Regions from separate parts of the Pseudomonas sp. 20-5 genome, predicted to be linked through region 2. Evidence: predicted binding sites of a transcription regulator. Region 2 holds the regulator's gene; the other holds the start of a gene.
The links. Region 2 encodes LexA, which represses DNA repair genes until DNA is damaged. Its sites were predicted from a motif close to CTGTNTNNNNANACAG; they were not measured.

Region 1 (7,321 bases), 3.1 Mb from region 2:
CGGCACTGTTCGATGTTCTTCAGGGTTACGGAGGGATGGGTGAAGTCGATCAGGACGTCGAACTCCTCGCAGACCTTGCCCAGGTCCCCGGACAGCGGCACGCCGATCCGGCCGAGACCGGCCAGCTCGCCGGCGTCCGCCCCCACCAGGGTGCTATCCGGACGATCCACCGCCGCCGTCAGCCCGGCGGCACCGCCGGTCTGCTGAACGGCCTCGATCAGGTTCTTGCCCATGCGCCCGGCGGCGCCCACTACGGCTATACGTCGCATAAAACCACTCCACGCGGAACCCGGACGCGGCTGTCAGGCCGCGCCCATGGCTTTGTTTATAGGTCGTCGAAGAAACGCTTCATGCCTTCGAACCAGCCACTGGCCTTGGGCGAATGCGAGGTGTCGCTCTGCAACGACTTGCGGAACTCCTCGAGCAGCTCGCGCTGGCGCTTGTCCAGGTTCACCGGGGTTTCCACCACCACCTTGCACATCAGGTCGCCGGCGCCGCCGCCGCGCACCGGGGCCACGCCCTTGCCGCGCAGGCGGAACAGCTTGCCGGTCTGGGTGCTTTCCGGAATCTTCAGCTTGACCCGGCCATCCAGCGTCGGCACTTCCAGCTCGCCACCCAACGCAGCGTCGGCGAAACTGATCGGCACTTCGCAGTACAGATGCTTGCCGTCGCGCTGGAAGATCGGGTGCTCGCGCACATTGACCACCACGTACAGGTCGCCCGCCGGACCACCCATGCTGCCGGCCTCGCCTTCGCCGGTGAGGCGGATGCGGTCGCCGGTGTCGACGCCGGCCGGCACCTTCACCGACAGGGTCTTCTGCTCTTCCACGCGCCCCTGGCCATGGCAGGAGCCACAGGGATCGGAAATCATCTTGCCGGTGCCGTGGCAGCGCGGGCAGGTCTGCTGGACCGAGAAGAAGCCCTGCTGCATGCGCACCTGGCCGATACCGCCGCAAGTGGTGCAGGTGACCGGTGTGGTGCCGGGCTTGGCGCCGCTGCCGTTGCAGGTCTTGCAACCGACCAGGGTCGGCACGCGGATGGTGACGGTGGTGCCACGTACCGCCTCCTCCAGGTCGAGGTCCAGGGTGTAGCGCAGGTCCGCGCCGCGCTGCGCGCCGCCGCGCGAGCCACCGCGGGCACCGCCGCCACCGAAGAAATCGCTGAACACATCGCCGAAGATGTCGGAGAAGCTCGCCCCGCCGAAACCGGCGCCAGCGCCCCCACCCATATTCGGATCGACGCCGGCATGGCCGTACTGGTCGTAGGCCGCCCGCTTGCTGGCATCGGAGAGGACCTCGTAGGCCTCGTTGGCCTCCTTGAACTTGTCCTCGGCTTCCTTGTCGCCAGGATTGCGGTCCGGGTGGTATTTCATCGCCAGGCGGCGGTAGGCCTTCTTCAGGTCCGCCTCGCTGGCGCCACGCTCAACCCCCAGAACCTCGTAAAAGTCTCGTTTCGCCATAACCTTTCCGTCTCAATTAAGGACCCTCCAGACACGCCAACGCGGGAGCAGGCTCCCGCGTGGCGGATCATGCGTACCGGCCTGGCCGGCACGCGGGGCAGAAGCAAGCCGGGGCTTACTTGTTGTCCTTGACCTCTTCGAACTCGGCGTCCACCACGTCGTCAGCGGCTTTCGCCTGCTCGCCCTGGGGAGCGTCTTCGCCCTGCTGGGCCTGTTCGGCGTACATCTTCTGCGCCAGCGGGGTGGAAGCCTGGGACAGAGCGTTCATCTTGGCCTCGATCTCGGCCTTGTCGTCGCCCTTCACCGCCGCTTCCAGCTCGCCCAGCGCCTTCTCGATGGTCGCCTTGTCCTCGGCGGTGGCCTTGTCGCCCGCCTCGGTGATCATCTTGCGGGTCGCGTGGACCAGCGCGTCGCCCTGGTTGCGAGCGGCAGCCAGTTCCTCGAACTTGCGGTCCTCCTCGGCGTTCGCCTCGGCATCGCGGACCATCTGCTGGATCTCATCCTCGGACAGGCCGGAGGATGCCTTGATCACGATGGACTGCTGCTTGCCGGTGGCCTTGTCCTTCGCCGAGACGTGCAGGATGCCGTTGGCATCGATATCGAAGGTCACCTCGATCTGCGGCACGCCGCGCGGAGCCGGCGGAATGTCGGCCAGGTCGAACTTGCCCAGCGACTTGTTCTGCGCGGCCTGCTTGCGCTCGCCCTGCAGCACGTGGATGGTCACCGCGCCCTGGTTGTCGTCGGCGGTGGAGAACACCTGCGACTTCTTGGTCGGGATGGTGGTGTTCTTCTCGATCAGACCGGTCATCACGCCGCCCAGGGTCTCGATGCCGAGGGTCAGCGGGGTCACGTCGAGCAGCAGCACGTCCTTCACGTCGCCGGCCAGGACCGCGCCCTGGATGGCGGCACCGACAGCCACGGCTTCGTCCGGGTTGACGTCCTTGCGCGCTTCCTTGCCGAAGAACTCGGCAACGGTCTTCTGTACCAGCGGCATGCGGGTCTGGCCGCCGACCAGGATCACTTCATGGATATCGGAAACATCCAGGCCGGCATCCTTCAGCGCGGTGCGGCACGGCTCGATGGTGCGCTGCACCAGGTCTTCGACCAGGGACTCCAGCTTGGCGCGGGAAACCTTGACGTTCAGGTGCTTCGGACCGCTCGCGTCGGCAGTCACGTACGGCAGGTTGACGTCGGTCTGCTGGGTCGAGGACAGCTCGATCTTGGCTTTCTCGGCCGCTTCCTTCAGACGCTGCATGGCCAGCGGGTCGCCCTTCAGGTTGATGCCGCTTTCCTTCTTGAACTCGTCGACGAGGTAGTCGATCAGGCGGATGTCGAAGTCTTCGCCGCCGAGGAAGGTGTCGCCGTTGGTGGCCAGCACTTCGAACTGGTGCTCGCCGTCGACTTCGGCGATCTCGATCACCGACACGTCGAAGGTACCGCCGCCCAGGTCATAGACGATCACGGTGTGGTCGCCCTTGGCCTTGTCCAGGCCATAGGCCAGCGCCGCCGCGGTCGGCTCGTTGATGATCCGCTTGACGTCGAGGCCGGCGATGCGGCCGGCGTCCTTGGTGGCCTGGCGCTGGCTGTCGTTGAAGTAGGCCGGAACGGTGATCACCGCTTCGGTGACCGGCTCGCCGAGGTAGTCTTCGGCGGTCTTCTTCATTTTCTTCAGCACTTCGGCGGAAATCTGCGGAGGCGCCATCTTCTGGCCCTTCACTTCCACCCAGGCGTCGCCGTTGTCGGCCTTGACGATGCTGTACGGCACCATCTGGATGTCTTTCTGAACCACGTTCTCTTCGAAGCGACGGCCGATCAGGCGCTTCACCGCATACAGGGTGTTCTGCGGGTTGGTGACCGCCTGGCGCTTGGCCGGCTGGCCCACCAGGGTTTCGCCATCGTTGGTGTAGGCGATGATCGAGGGGGTGGTACGCGCGCCCTCGGCGTTCTCGATGACCTTGACGTTACCGTTCTCCAGGATAGCCACGCAGGAGTTGGTGGTACCCAGGTCGATGCCAATGATTTTGCCCATATTCACTCTCCAGAAACTTTGATTCCGTGCGACCCGCCCGTGGGTCTCGTGCTCGGTTGACTACCCAGATGGGGTCGTCGCGTCGAATTTCAAGCCTGCTCGTCGATGGAAGGCGGGGTTTCCGCCGGCGCCTTGCTGACCACCACCATCGCCGGACGCAGCAGGCGGCCGTTGAGCAGGTAGCCTTTCTGGAACACCTTGAGGACACTGCCCGGCTCGGCCGAAGCGCTTTCCTGCATGGCCATCGCCTGGTGCTGCTCGGGGTTGAAAGGCTCGCCTTCCGGGTTCAGCGCCTCCACCTGGTAGCGGCGCAGGGTGTCGTCGAACATCTTCAGGGTCAGTTCCATCCCTTCGCGCATCGGCTTGATCGCCTCGTCGTTGGGATCGGACATCTCCAGGCCGCGCTCGAGGGTGTCGACCACCGCCAGCAGGTCGCCGGCGAATTTCTCCAGCGCGAACTTGTGCGCCTTCTCGACATCCTGCTCCGCACGCCGGCGTACGTTCTGCAGATCCGCGACCATGCGCAGCGCCTGGTCCTGGGCGGCAGCCAGCTGCTCCTCCAGCTCCTGCACGCGGGCGGTCAGGTCCTCGGCGGCGCCGGTGGGCTGCTCGGGGGTCTGTTGATCCAGGGTCTGCTGTTCGTCAGCCATGCCACTCTCCTTCAAAAATAAGCTGGCAAATACAAGGCGAACGCATAAGTTCGCAACGTTGCCGGCTATATGGGGACGGCTTTCCACGGTTCAAGGGGCGAGCGGCAATTGCCAGCCGGAAAAAATACTGTATAAATAACCAGACAAAACCCACGGAGCCGCCCGCCATGCTGGTTCACCTGTCCGTTCACAACTACGCCATCGTCGAGCACCTGGATCTCGAACTCGCTACCGGCATGAGCGTGATCACCGGCGAAACCGGTGCGGGCAAGTCGATCATGCTCGACGCCCTCGGCCTTACCCTCGGCGACCGCGCCGACAGCGGCGCGGTCCGTCCCGGAGCGGACAAGGCCGACATTCTCGCCAGCTTCGACGTCAGCGCCATCGCCGAGGCCCGCGACTGGCTCGCCGAGCGCGACCTGGAACAGGACGGTCCGTGCATCCTGCGCCGGGTGATCACTGCCGAAGGTCGCTCGCGTGCCTACATCAACGGCACGCCTTGCCCGCTGGGCGACCTGAAGAGCCTGGGCGAACTGCTGATCGACATCCATAGCCAGCACGAGCACCAGTCGCTGCTGAAGAGCGAGACCCACCGGCGCCTGCTCGACGAGTACGCCGGCTGCCAGGAGCTGGCGCGCCAGGTGCAGCTCGCCGCGCAACGCTGGAAGCAGACCAGCCAGGAACTCGAACGCCTGTCGCGTAGCGGCGACGAACAGCGCGCCCGCCACCAGTTGCTCAGCTACCAGCTGGAAGAACTGGAAAACCTGTCCCTCGGCGAAAACGAACTGGAAAGCCTGGAGCAGGAGCAGAAGACCCTGAGCAACGCCGAAAGCCTGCTCGCCGCCTGCCGCCAAGTCGTGGAAATGTGCAGCGAGAGCGATGCCGGCAACGTCCTTTCCGCGCTCAATGCCAGCCTCAACCGCCTGACCTCGTTCAGCGGCCAGCCCGCCGCTCTCGGCGAAGCGGTCAACCTGTTGTCCAGCGCGCAGATCCAGGTCGAGGAGGCGATCGGCGAACTGAACCGCTTCGTCGACCACTTCGATGCCGATCCCAATCGCCAGCAGCAGGTCGAGGAGCGCCTGGACGTCATTTACTCCCTGGCGCGCAAGCACCGGGTCCAGCCCGCCGAACTGGCCGACCTGCAGCAGCGCCTGTTCGACGAACTGGAGGCGCTGAACGCCGACGACGAAGCGGTCGGACGCCTGGGCGACGAGCTGGCCGCCTACGCCCGGCATTACCAGGAAAAAGCCGAAGAACTGAGCCGCCTGCGCCAGGCCGCGGCCGCACCTCTTGCCGCCAGCGTGGAGCAGGAGATGCAGCGCCTGGGCATGCCCGGGGGGCGCTTCGCCATCGTCCTGCATCCCGGCGACAGCGCCGAGCCGCAGGCCAACGGACTGGAAAGCGTGGAGTTCCTGGTCAGCGCCAACCCCGGGCAGCCGCTGAAAGGGCTGGCCAAGGTCGCCTCGGGCGGCGAACTGTCGCGGATCAGCCTGGCGATCCAGGTGATCACGGCACAGACCTCGCGCATCCCCACCCTGGTCTTCGACGAAGTCGACGTCGGCATCGGCGGCCCCACCGCCGAAGTGGTCGGACAGTTGCTGCGCCGCCTCGGCGAACGCGGCCAGGTCCTCACCGTGACCCACTTGCCGCAGGTCGCCGCCCAGGGCCACCAGCACCTGTTCGTGCACAAGGAACGCGGCAGCAGCGAAACCCGTACGGCGGTCGCCACCCTGAACAAGGCCCAGCGGATCGAGGAGATCGCCCGCATGCTCGGCGGCGTCGACCTGACCAAGGAATCCCTGGCCCACGCGAAGAAACTGGTCAACCTGGCCGCCCAGAACTGAACGTTCCTTCAATGGAAAATGAAAACGGCGACCCCAGGGTCGCCGTTTTCGCATGGAACCGTTGCGCGACTACTTCTTCTTGCGCACGTAGAGCACCAGATTGTGATCGACCAGCTCGAAGCCGCGCTCGCGGACGATTTCCTTCTGGCGCTTCTCGATTTCCGCATCCATGAACTCGATCACCTCGCCGGTATCGACGCAGACCATGTGGTCGTGGTGGCCGCTATCGGCGAGCTCGAACACGGCATGGCCGCCATCGAAGTTGTGACGCACCACCAGGCCGGCGGCCTCGAACTGGGTCAGCACCCGATAGACGGTTGCCAGGCCCACGTCCTCGCCTGCTTCCATCAGCGCCTTGTACACGTCTTCGGCGCTCATGTGGCGTTGCTCGGCCGAGTCGAGCATCTGCAGGATCTTGACCCGCGGCAGGGTCACTTTAAGGCCGGCTTTTCGAAGTTCGCTATTTTCAACCATGTCTGCTTTCTCAGCGCGGGATGTTTCGCAGTATCCCGGAATACGGGTATGATCGGGCTTTTATTTGCCCAGCCAAGATAGTGGAAGTCGCTCACCGATGCAAAACGCCAAGCTCATGCTGACCTGTCTCGCTTTCGCGGGGCTTGCCGCACTCGCCGGTTGCTCGTTTCCTGGCGTCTATAAAATCGACATCCAGCAAGGCAACGTCGTAACGCAGGACATGATAGACCAGTTGCGTCCCGGAATGACCCGACGCCAAGTGCGGTTTATCATGGGCAACCCGCTCATCGTCGATACCTTCCACGCCAATCGTTGGGACTACCTCTACAGCATCCAGCCGGGCGGCGGTCGTCGCCAGCAGGAGCGCGTCAGCCTGTTCTTCAACGACAGCGACCAGCTGGCCGGCCTGAACGGCGACTTCATGCCCGGCGTCAGCCGCGACGAAGCGATCCTCGGCAAGGAAGGCAGCACCACCGTCACCCAGCCGGCCGACCAGCAGAAACCGGAAGCGCAGAAAGAAGAGCCGCCGAAACCGGGCTCCACCCTGGAACAGCTCCAGCGCGAAGTGGACGAAGCCCAGCCGGTACCGGTCCCGACCCCCGAACCTCTGGACCCCAGCCCGCAATGACGGCTGGCGTTCCACGAAAAAGCCCGGCATTCGCCGGGCTTTTTCATTTCCGCAGGAAACCCCGCGGCTAACCGCCTTCGCGCTCGCTCCGGGCACGTGCGGCACGCTGCTTGCGCACCTCCTTGGGATCGGCGATCAGCGGACGGTAGATCTCCACCCGCTCGCCAGCCTCCAGCATCCGCTCCTCCGGGCGTGCCAGGAGCTTGCCGAAGATACCCAGCGGACAACCTTGCACAT
Region 2 (7,321 bases):
CGAAGTGAAGACCATCGAGAAGTGCGCCCGCGACCTAGCCGAACTGGTCCCGGAGGCGCGCATCGGCATCGGCCACGGACAGATGCACGAGCGCGAGCTGGAACAGGTGATGAGCGACTTCTACCACAAGCGCTTCAACGTGCTGGTGGCCTCGACCATCATCGAGACCGGCATCGACGTGCCCAGCGCCAACACCATCCTCATCGAGCGCGCCGACAAGTTCGGCCTGGCCCAGTTGCACCAGTTGCGCGGCCGCGTCGGTCGCAGCCACCACCAGGCCTACGCCTACCTGCTGACACCGCCGCGCCGTCAGATGACCCCGGACGCCGAGAAACGCCTGGAAGCCATCGCCAACGCCCAGGACCTGGGCGCCGGCTTCGTCCTCGCCACCCACGACCTGGAGATCCGCGGCGCCGGCGAGTTGCTCGGCGACGGCCAGAGCGGGCAGATCCAGGCGGTCGGCTTCACCCTCTACATGGAAATGCTCGAACGGGCGGTGAAGGCCATCCGCAAGGGCGAGCAACCGAACCTCGAGCAGCCACTGGGCGGCGGGCCGGAGGTCAACCTGCGGGTGCCTGCGCTGATCCCCGAGGATTACCTGCCCGACGTGCATGCCCGGCTGATCCTCTACAAGCGCATCGCCAACGCCCCTGACGAGGAAGGTTTGCGCGAGTTGCAGGTGGAGATGATCGACCGCTTCGGGCTCCTGCCCGATCCGGCGAAGAACCTGATGCGCCTGACCCTTCTGAAACTGCAGGCGGAAAAACTTGGAATACTCAAGGTCGATGCCGGACCGCAGGGCGGTCGTATAGAATTCGCCGCCGATACCCAGGTCGACCCGCTGGTATTGATCAAGCTGATCCAGGGCCAGCCGAACCGCTACAAGTTCGAAGGCGCAACCCTGTTCCGCTTCCAGGTGCCCATGGAACGACCGGAAGAACGCTTCAATACCCTGGAGGCGCTGTTCGAGCGCCTGACACCGCAAACCACCTAAGGATTAGCCTATGCGCTTGTTCCGTTGCCTTGCCCTGCTGCTCTCACTGGCCGCCCCCGCGGCATTCGCCGGCGGTCCCTACCAGGTGGAACTGGTGGTGTTCCGCCAGGCCGGCGATGCCGTGCCGTCCAGCCAGCCGGCCCCGGACGACTGGGCCACCGGCGCACAGCCGCTGGCCAGCGACGCCCTGCGCGCCACCGCGCTCGACAACCAGCTCGCCAAGCTCAGCCAGGACAACGGCTACACCGTGCTGCTGCACAAGGCCTGGCGCCAGGACATCGGCGAGACCCCGGTGAAGATCGCCCTCAGCGAAGGCCAGGAACAGGATCATCATTTCCCGGTGGAAGGTACGCTGACCCTCAGCCAGGTGCGCTTCGTCGACATGGAGGCCGATTTCTGGGTCAATCGCTTCGGCGACGACGGTTTCCTCGCCGGCAGCCAGCACATCAGGCAGGGCACGCGGCTGAAGAATGGCGAACTGACCTATCTCGACCATCCGAGCCTGGGCATCCTGATCAAAGTGGTGCCGGTCGGCGCCCGTCCCGCCGCCCCCAATCCCATGGAAATGGAAGAACAGCAGGCACCGGCGGACGCGCCCCCCGTCGAAGGCGGCTTCGACGCCGCACCTCCTGCGCAATAGCGAAAAAGGCCGCAATAGCGGCCTTTTTTTCGTTGCGATGGCCGCCTAGCCGGCCAGGACCCGCGCCAGCACCTCGCGCACCTTGCCGATGCCATCGTGCAACGCCTGTTCGATTTCGGCCATGGTGATGATCCCCGCCGACTTGCCCGCCGCGGGATTGACCACCAGCGCCAGGCAGGCGTAGGGCAGGTCCAGCTCGCGGGCCAGTGCCGCCTCGGGCATGCCGGTCATGCCGACGATATCGTTGCCGTCCCGCTCCAACCGGGCGATTTCCGCCACCGTTTCCAGGCGCGGCCCTTGGGTGCAGGCGTAGACCCCATGGCTGCTGTGCGCCAGCCCCAACGCACGCAACGCCTCGATCAGGCGCTGGCGCAACGGCTCGTCATAGGGGTGGCTGAAGTCGATATGGGTGACATGCTCGATATCGCCGGCGAAATAGGTGTGCTCGCGTCCCGAGGTGTAGTCGATCAACTGGTGCGGCACGCACAGGTGCCCCGTTCCCATCGCCGCATGGATGCCACCCACCGCGTTGACCGCGATCACCGCCTCGGCACCCGCCTGCTTCAGCGCCCAGAGATTGGCCCGGTAGTTCACTTGGTGCGGCGGGAAGCGGTGCGGATGACCGTGACGTGCCAGGAACAGCACCTCGCGCCCGGCGTAGCGGCCACGCTGGAGCGGCGCGGACGGCGCGCCATACGGCGTTTCGATCGGCAGGGACTCGCTCAGCGTCAGCCCTTCCAGCTGGGTCAGGCCGGTTCCTCCGATAATCGCGTAGACACTCATCGACAGCTCCCTCAATCAATCAGTTGCGCGGCGCGCAACGCGGACAGTGCTTCCAGCCAGCGCGGCTGCTGGCGATAGTCGGTATTCGCGTAGCCCTTGCCACGCATGCGTTGCAGACGCGACGGCGGGGTCACCTTCAGGCGTTGCAGGGCAGCCAGGGCCAGCTCGGCGGAAGCCCGGTCGTTGCACACCAGGCCCATGTCGCAGCCCGCGGCCAGGGCGGCCTCGATGCGGCTGGCGGCGTCGCCGACCACATGGGCGCCGGCCATCGACAGGTCGTCGCTGAATATCACCCCGTCGAACTTCAGCTCGCCGCGCAGGATCTCCTGCAACCAGCGCCGGGAAAAGCCGGCGGGCTGCGGGTCGACCTGCGGATAGATGACATGGGCCGGCATCAGCGCGTCGAGCTGTCCGGCCAGGCGGGCGAACGGAACCAGGTCGCTGCGCCGGATTTCCTCGAGACTGCGCGCGTCTTCGGGAATCGCCACATGGGAATCGGCCTCGGCCCAGCCGTGACCGGGAAAATGCTTGCCGGTGGCGGCCATCCCGGCGGCATGCATGCCGCGAATGAAAGCACCGGCAAGCAGCGCGGCACGCTCCGGGTCGCCCTCGAAGGCGCGGCTACCGACCACGGCGCTGCGCTGGTGGTCGAGATCCAGCACCGGCGCGAAACTCAGGTCGAGGCCGACCGCCTGCACCTCGGTCGCCATCAGCCAGCCACAATGCTCGGCCAGCTCTTCGGCATTGGGGTTGTCGGCGATCGCGCGCATCGCCGGCAGGCGCACGAAGCCCTGGCGCAGGCGCTGCACGCGCCCTCCTTCCTGGTCGACGGCCAGCAACAGGTCGGGACGGATGGCGCGAATGGCCGCACACAGTTCGCGAACCTGGGCAGGATGCTCGATGTTGCGAGCGAAGATGATCAGCCCGCCCACCTCGGGGTGGCGCAGGATTTGGCGGTCCTCGGCGGTCAGCCAGGTGCCGCCGATGTCGAGCATCAGAGAGCCTTGCATGAAGAGTCCTATGGCCTGGAAATCAGCGAAGCCCGCCGTCACGGGCCTCAGACAGCGCACACTGTACTGCACCCGGCAGAAAGACTTAAGTCCCGGGGCGGTACCGCGCGCCTGCCAATGGAGCCGGCCTGGCGCATGGAGTTCCGCCCGGAGCACAGAGAAAGGAGAAAGGAAAACGGCGCCCTGGGGCGCCGTCTGCAATCAGGCCTTGGCGGGCGTCTTGTTCCGCGGGCGCAGTTGCGCCCCGGCCAGCAGCGGATCGTCGATGCCGCTCTCGGCGCGCATGCCGGCAGCGAAGAACGGCACCATCAGGTGCATCACCTGCTCGGTGGAAGTGTTCACGCCGAAATCGGTTTCCGCCATCGCCCGCAGGGCCTTGATCCCCGACATGCTGAAGGCGGCCGCGCCGAGCATGAAGTGCACGCGCCAGAACAGCTCGATGGGCGGCAGCTTCGGCGCAGCCTCGTTGACCAGCAGCATGTAGCGCCGGAAGACCTTGCCGTAGACCTCCTCCAGGTACTTGCGCAGGTGCCCCTGGCTCTGGCTGAAGGCCAGGCCGAGCAAGCGCATGAAGATCGACAGGTCGTTGCCGCTGCGCGGCTTCACCGCCATCGCCTGGGACACCAGCAGGTGCAGGAGGTCCTCCAGGGTGGCGTGCTGGGCCTCGGGCTTGGCCTGGCGACGATCCAGCTCCTTTTCCAGGCTGGCGCAGAATGGCCCGAGGAAACGCGAGAACACCGCCTGGATCAGCGCCTTCTTCGAACCGAAGTGATAATTCACCGCCGCCAGGTTGACCCCGGCCTTGCTGGTGATCAGACGCAACGAGGTTTCGGCGAAGCCTTTTTCCGCGAACAGCTGTTCCGCCGCATCGAGAATGCGTTCGACGGTTTCCGACTGGGCCATGGTTTCTCCGCCTGACAAACACTTGTTTGAAACATACGTTTCAGCCACATCCCTTGTCAAGCGGCAGATGACGCACCAGTCAGGAAAATTACAGAGAAGTCCCGAAAAACGGAAGCAAGACACTGGCCAACTTCATCGTGACGCAGGACGAAATGTCATGCGGAAAATCATTGCCACGCCCCGCTCACTGTATATAATCCCAGTCACTGGATAAAAACACAGAGCGACGACATGCAGAAGCTGACGCCCCGCCAAGCCGAGATCCTCTCCTTCATCAAGCGCTGCCTGGAAGACCACGGCTTTCCGCCGACCCGGGCGGAAATCGCCCAGGAACTCGGCTTCAAGTCGCCGAACGCCGCCGAGGAGCACCTCAAGGCGCTGGCACGCAAGGGCGCCATCGAAATGACTCCGGGCGCCTCTCGCGGCATCCGCATTCCCGGCTTCGAACCGCATGCCGCCAACGACGATGAGGGCCTGCCGGTGATCGGACGGGTCGCCGCCGGCGCACCGATCCTCGCCGAACAGAACATCGAGGAATCCTGCCGTATCAATCCCGCCTTCTTCAATCCTCGCGCCGACTACCTGTTGCGCGTGCGCGGCATGAGCATGAAGGACATCGGCATCCTCGACGGCGACCTGCTGGCCGTCCACGTCACCCGCGAAGCGCGCAACGGCCAGGTGGTGGTCGCGCGGATCGGCGAGGAGGTCACGGTGAAACGCTTCAAGCGCGAAGGCAGCAAGGTCTGGCTGCTGGCGGAAAACCCTGAGTTCGCTCCGATCGAAGTCGATCTGAAGGAGCAGGAACTGATCATCGAAGGCTTGAGCGTCGGCGTGATCCGGCGCTGACAGGAGATACCATGCAGACCTCCCACTCGCTGCCCAGCGCCCAGTTGCCACTGTTCCAGGAAGCGTTCTGGGCCAGCAACGGCGCACCCTTGCTCGACGATGTCATCGACAGCCCTTCCAGTGCCTCCATCGAGGAACCCGCTGCCTTTAGCGAACTTTCGCTCAGCGGCCTGCCGGGGCACTGCCTGACCCTGCTCGCACCGATTCTCCGCGAGCTCAGCGAGGAACAGGATGCCCGCTGGCTGACCCTGATCGCTCCGCCGGCGAGCCTGACCCATGAATGGCTGCGCCGCGCCGGCCTGAACCGCGAGCGCATCCTGCTACTGCAGGCGAAGGACAACGCCGCTGCCCTGGCGCTCAGTTGCGAGGCCTTGCGCCTGGGCCGCAGCCACACCGTGGTCAGTTGGCTGGAACCGCTGAGCCGGGCGGCGCGCAAGCAACTGTCCCGCGCCGCCCAACTGGGCCAAGCACAGAGCCTGAATATTCGTCTGGGTTGAAAAAACGGCGGGGGACAGCGTTCAGTGCAGGACGCGGGGGCCTTCGTCGTGTTCCATCTCGCCCTCGGCAAGACGACCGGCCATTTGCACGCCGACATTGAACATGGCCTTGGCCACTTCGACATGCTGGCCTTGCAGGAAATTCTTCGCGTCCCCGGAGAACTCCAGAGTCACCAACGCCTCCTCGTCATCGGCGCGACGCAGCACGATGCGCCCGTCGGGCATTTCTACGATTTCAAGGAAGGATGTTGGCATGACAGACGCTCTCTACGAAGACGCGACATTGTAACAGCCCATCCAGTGCATCCCTAGCCCGCATCCGCCTTCCGGTTCCCCTCTCGCGCCTGTAACGGCGGTTCCAGAGCGCCCGGACGGCATCCGCTAAATTTTTTTGCTGGCAAATCAACCGAGTGGAACGGTAGGAAAATGTCCTACCGCTGATCGGCGAATGACGACGGCGTTACAGCTCCGTCAGGCTCTCGCGAAAACGCAGGACCAATTGCTTCAGCGACTGCCGCCATTCCTCGAGGGTTTCGCGAGAAAGCAAGGGGGCTTCTTCGTCGATACTCACGGCAACGATCAACGGCGTGCTGGGGTCGATCTTCGCTGCCTTGGTCGGTCGCGGCGGCAGGAACAGCTCGGAGTAGGCGCCCAGCAACTGGCCCAGCCAGGTTTCCGGCTGCGACGCCAACTCCACCAGTTCAGCCAGCTCGGGGCTGGGCGCGGCCGCCAGCACTTCGGCATTCAGCAATGCATCCACGCGAGGAGCGGCAGCCTGCGGCAGACGGTAGTAACCGGCGATCTCATGGCATACACCGAGCACTGCGCCATAAAGGTGGAACAGCGCCGACTCGCGCTCCCCCTGGATGATCGCCTGGGCATTCATCGCCCGCTCGGCATCGGCTCGCTTCCAGGCCTCCAGAGCCAACCCGGCGAAATACAGCTTCTGGTTGGTGCGGGTATAAAGCTCTTGGGCCATGCCGGTACTCCCGATTAAAACTGGAAGGAATGCGGAGCGCAGGCCAGGTCAGCGCCCGGCCTTCGCGCAGTATAAGCGCGCCCCATGCAAGCGGGCGCGCCATCCATCAGCGCTTGTCTTCGACCTTCCACTTGCCGCCATCGTAGAAGGCGCGCCAGCCGGTGGGCTTGCCATCGACCTCGGACTGCACGTATTGCTCCTTGGTCTTGCGGCTGAAACGGATCACCGCGGGACGGCCGTCCGGGTCTTTCTGCGGAGCGTCGCAGAGGTAATGGTACTTGGGATCCAGCTCGGCCTTGTGCGGGATGATCTCGCTCACCAACGGCGCGCGGGTCTCGCGGTTCTTCGGGAACTGGCTGGCGGCCAGGAACATGCCCGAAGCGCCGTCGCGCAGCACGTAGATATCGTCCACCTTCTCGCACTTCAATTCAGGCATGCGGATGGCGTCCATCTTCGGCGGCGCCGCCTCGCCATTCTTCAGCAGCTTGCGGGTGTTCTTGCAGGTCGGATTGGTGCAACCGAAGAACTTGCCGAAACGGCCGGTTTTCAACTGCATCTCGCTGCCACACTTGTCGCATTCCAGGCTCGGCCCTTCGTAGCCCTTGATCCGGTACTGGCCTTCCTCGATCTCGTAGCCCGGACAGTCGGGGTTGTTGCCGCAGATATGCA

Region 1: the regulator LexA is predicted to act here: its motif matches at 4,266-4,281, upstream of recN (DNA repair protein RecN).

The regions. Positions count from the first base shown of each region.
Region 1 covers NZ_CM165584.1:5,396,885-5,404,205, forward strand. The annotation lists gene dapB (4-hydroxy-tetrahydrodipicolinate reductase) at 1-269, opposite strand, end outside; gene dnaJ (molecular chaperone DnaJ) at 326-1,459, opposite strand; gene dnaK (molecular chaperone DnaK) at 1,575-3,488, opposite strand; gene grpE (nucleotide exchange factor GrpE) at 3,578-4,138, opposite strand; gene recN (DNA repair protein RecN) at 4,306-5,982, shown strand; gene fur (ferric iron uptake transcriptional regulator) at 6,052-6,456, opposite strand; gene AC1RB9_RS24955 (outer membrane protein assembly factor BamE) at 6,554-7,084, shown strand; gene AC1RB9_RS24960 (RnfH family protein) at 7,152-7,321, opposite strand, start outside.
Region 2 covers NZ_CM165584.1:2,126,678-2,133,998, reverse strand. The annotation lists gene mfd (transcription-repair coupling factor) at 1-994, shown strand, start outside; gene AC1RB9_RS09985 (CsiV family protein) at 1,005-1,634, shown strand; gene AC1RB9_RS09980 (S-methyl-5'-thioinosine phosphorylase) at 1,680-2,417, opposite strand; gene nagZ (beta-N-acetylhexosaminidase) at 2,429-3,427, opposite strand; gene psrA (transcriptional regulator PsrA) at 3,629-4,330, opposite strand; gene lexA (transcriptional repressor LexA) at 4,562-5,176, shown strand; gene sulA (SOS-induced cell division inhibitor SulA) at 5,188-5,673, shown strand; gene AC1RB9_RS09955 (hypothetical protein) at 5,695-5,928, opposite strand; gene AC1RB9_RS09950 (DUF6586 family protein) at 6,134-6,652, opposite strand; gene topA (type I DNA topoisomerase) at 6,759-7,321, opposite strand, start outside.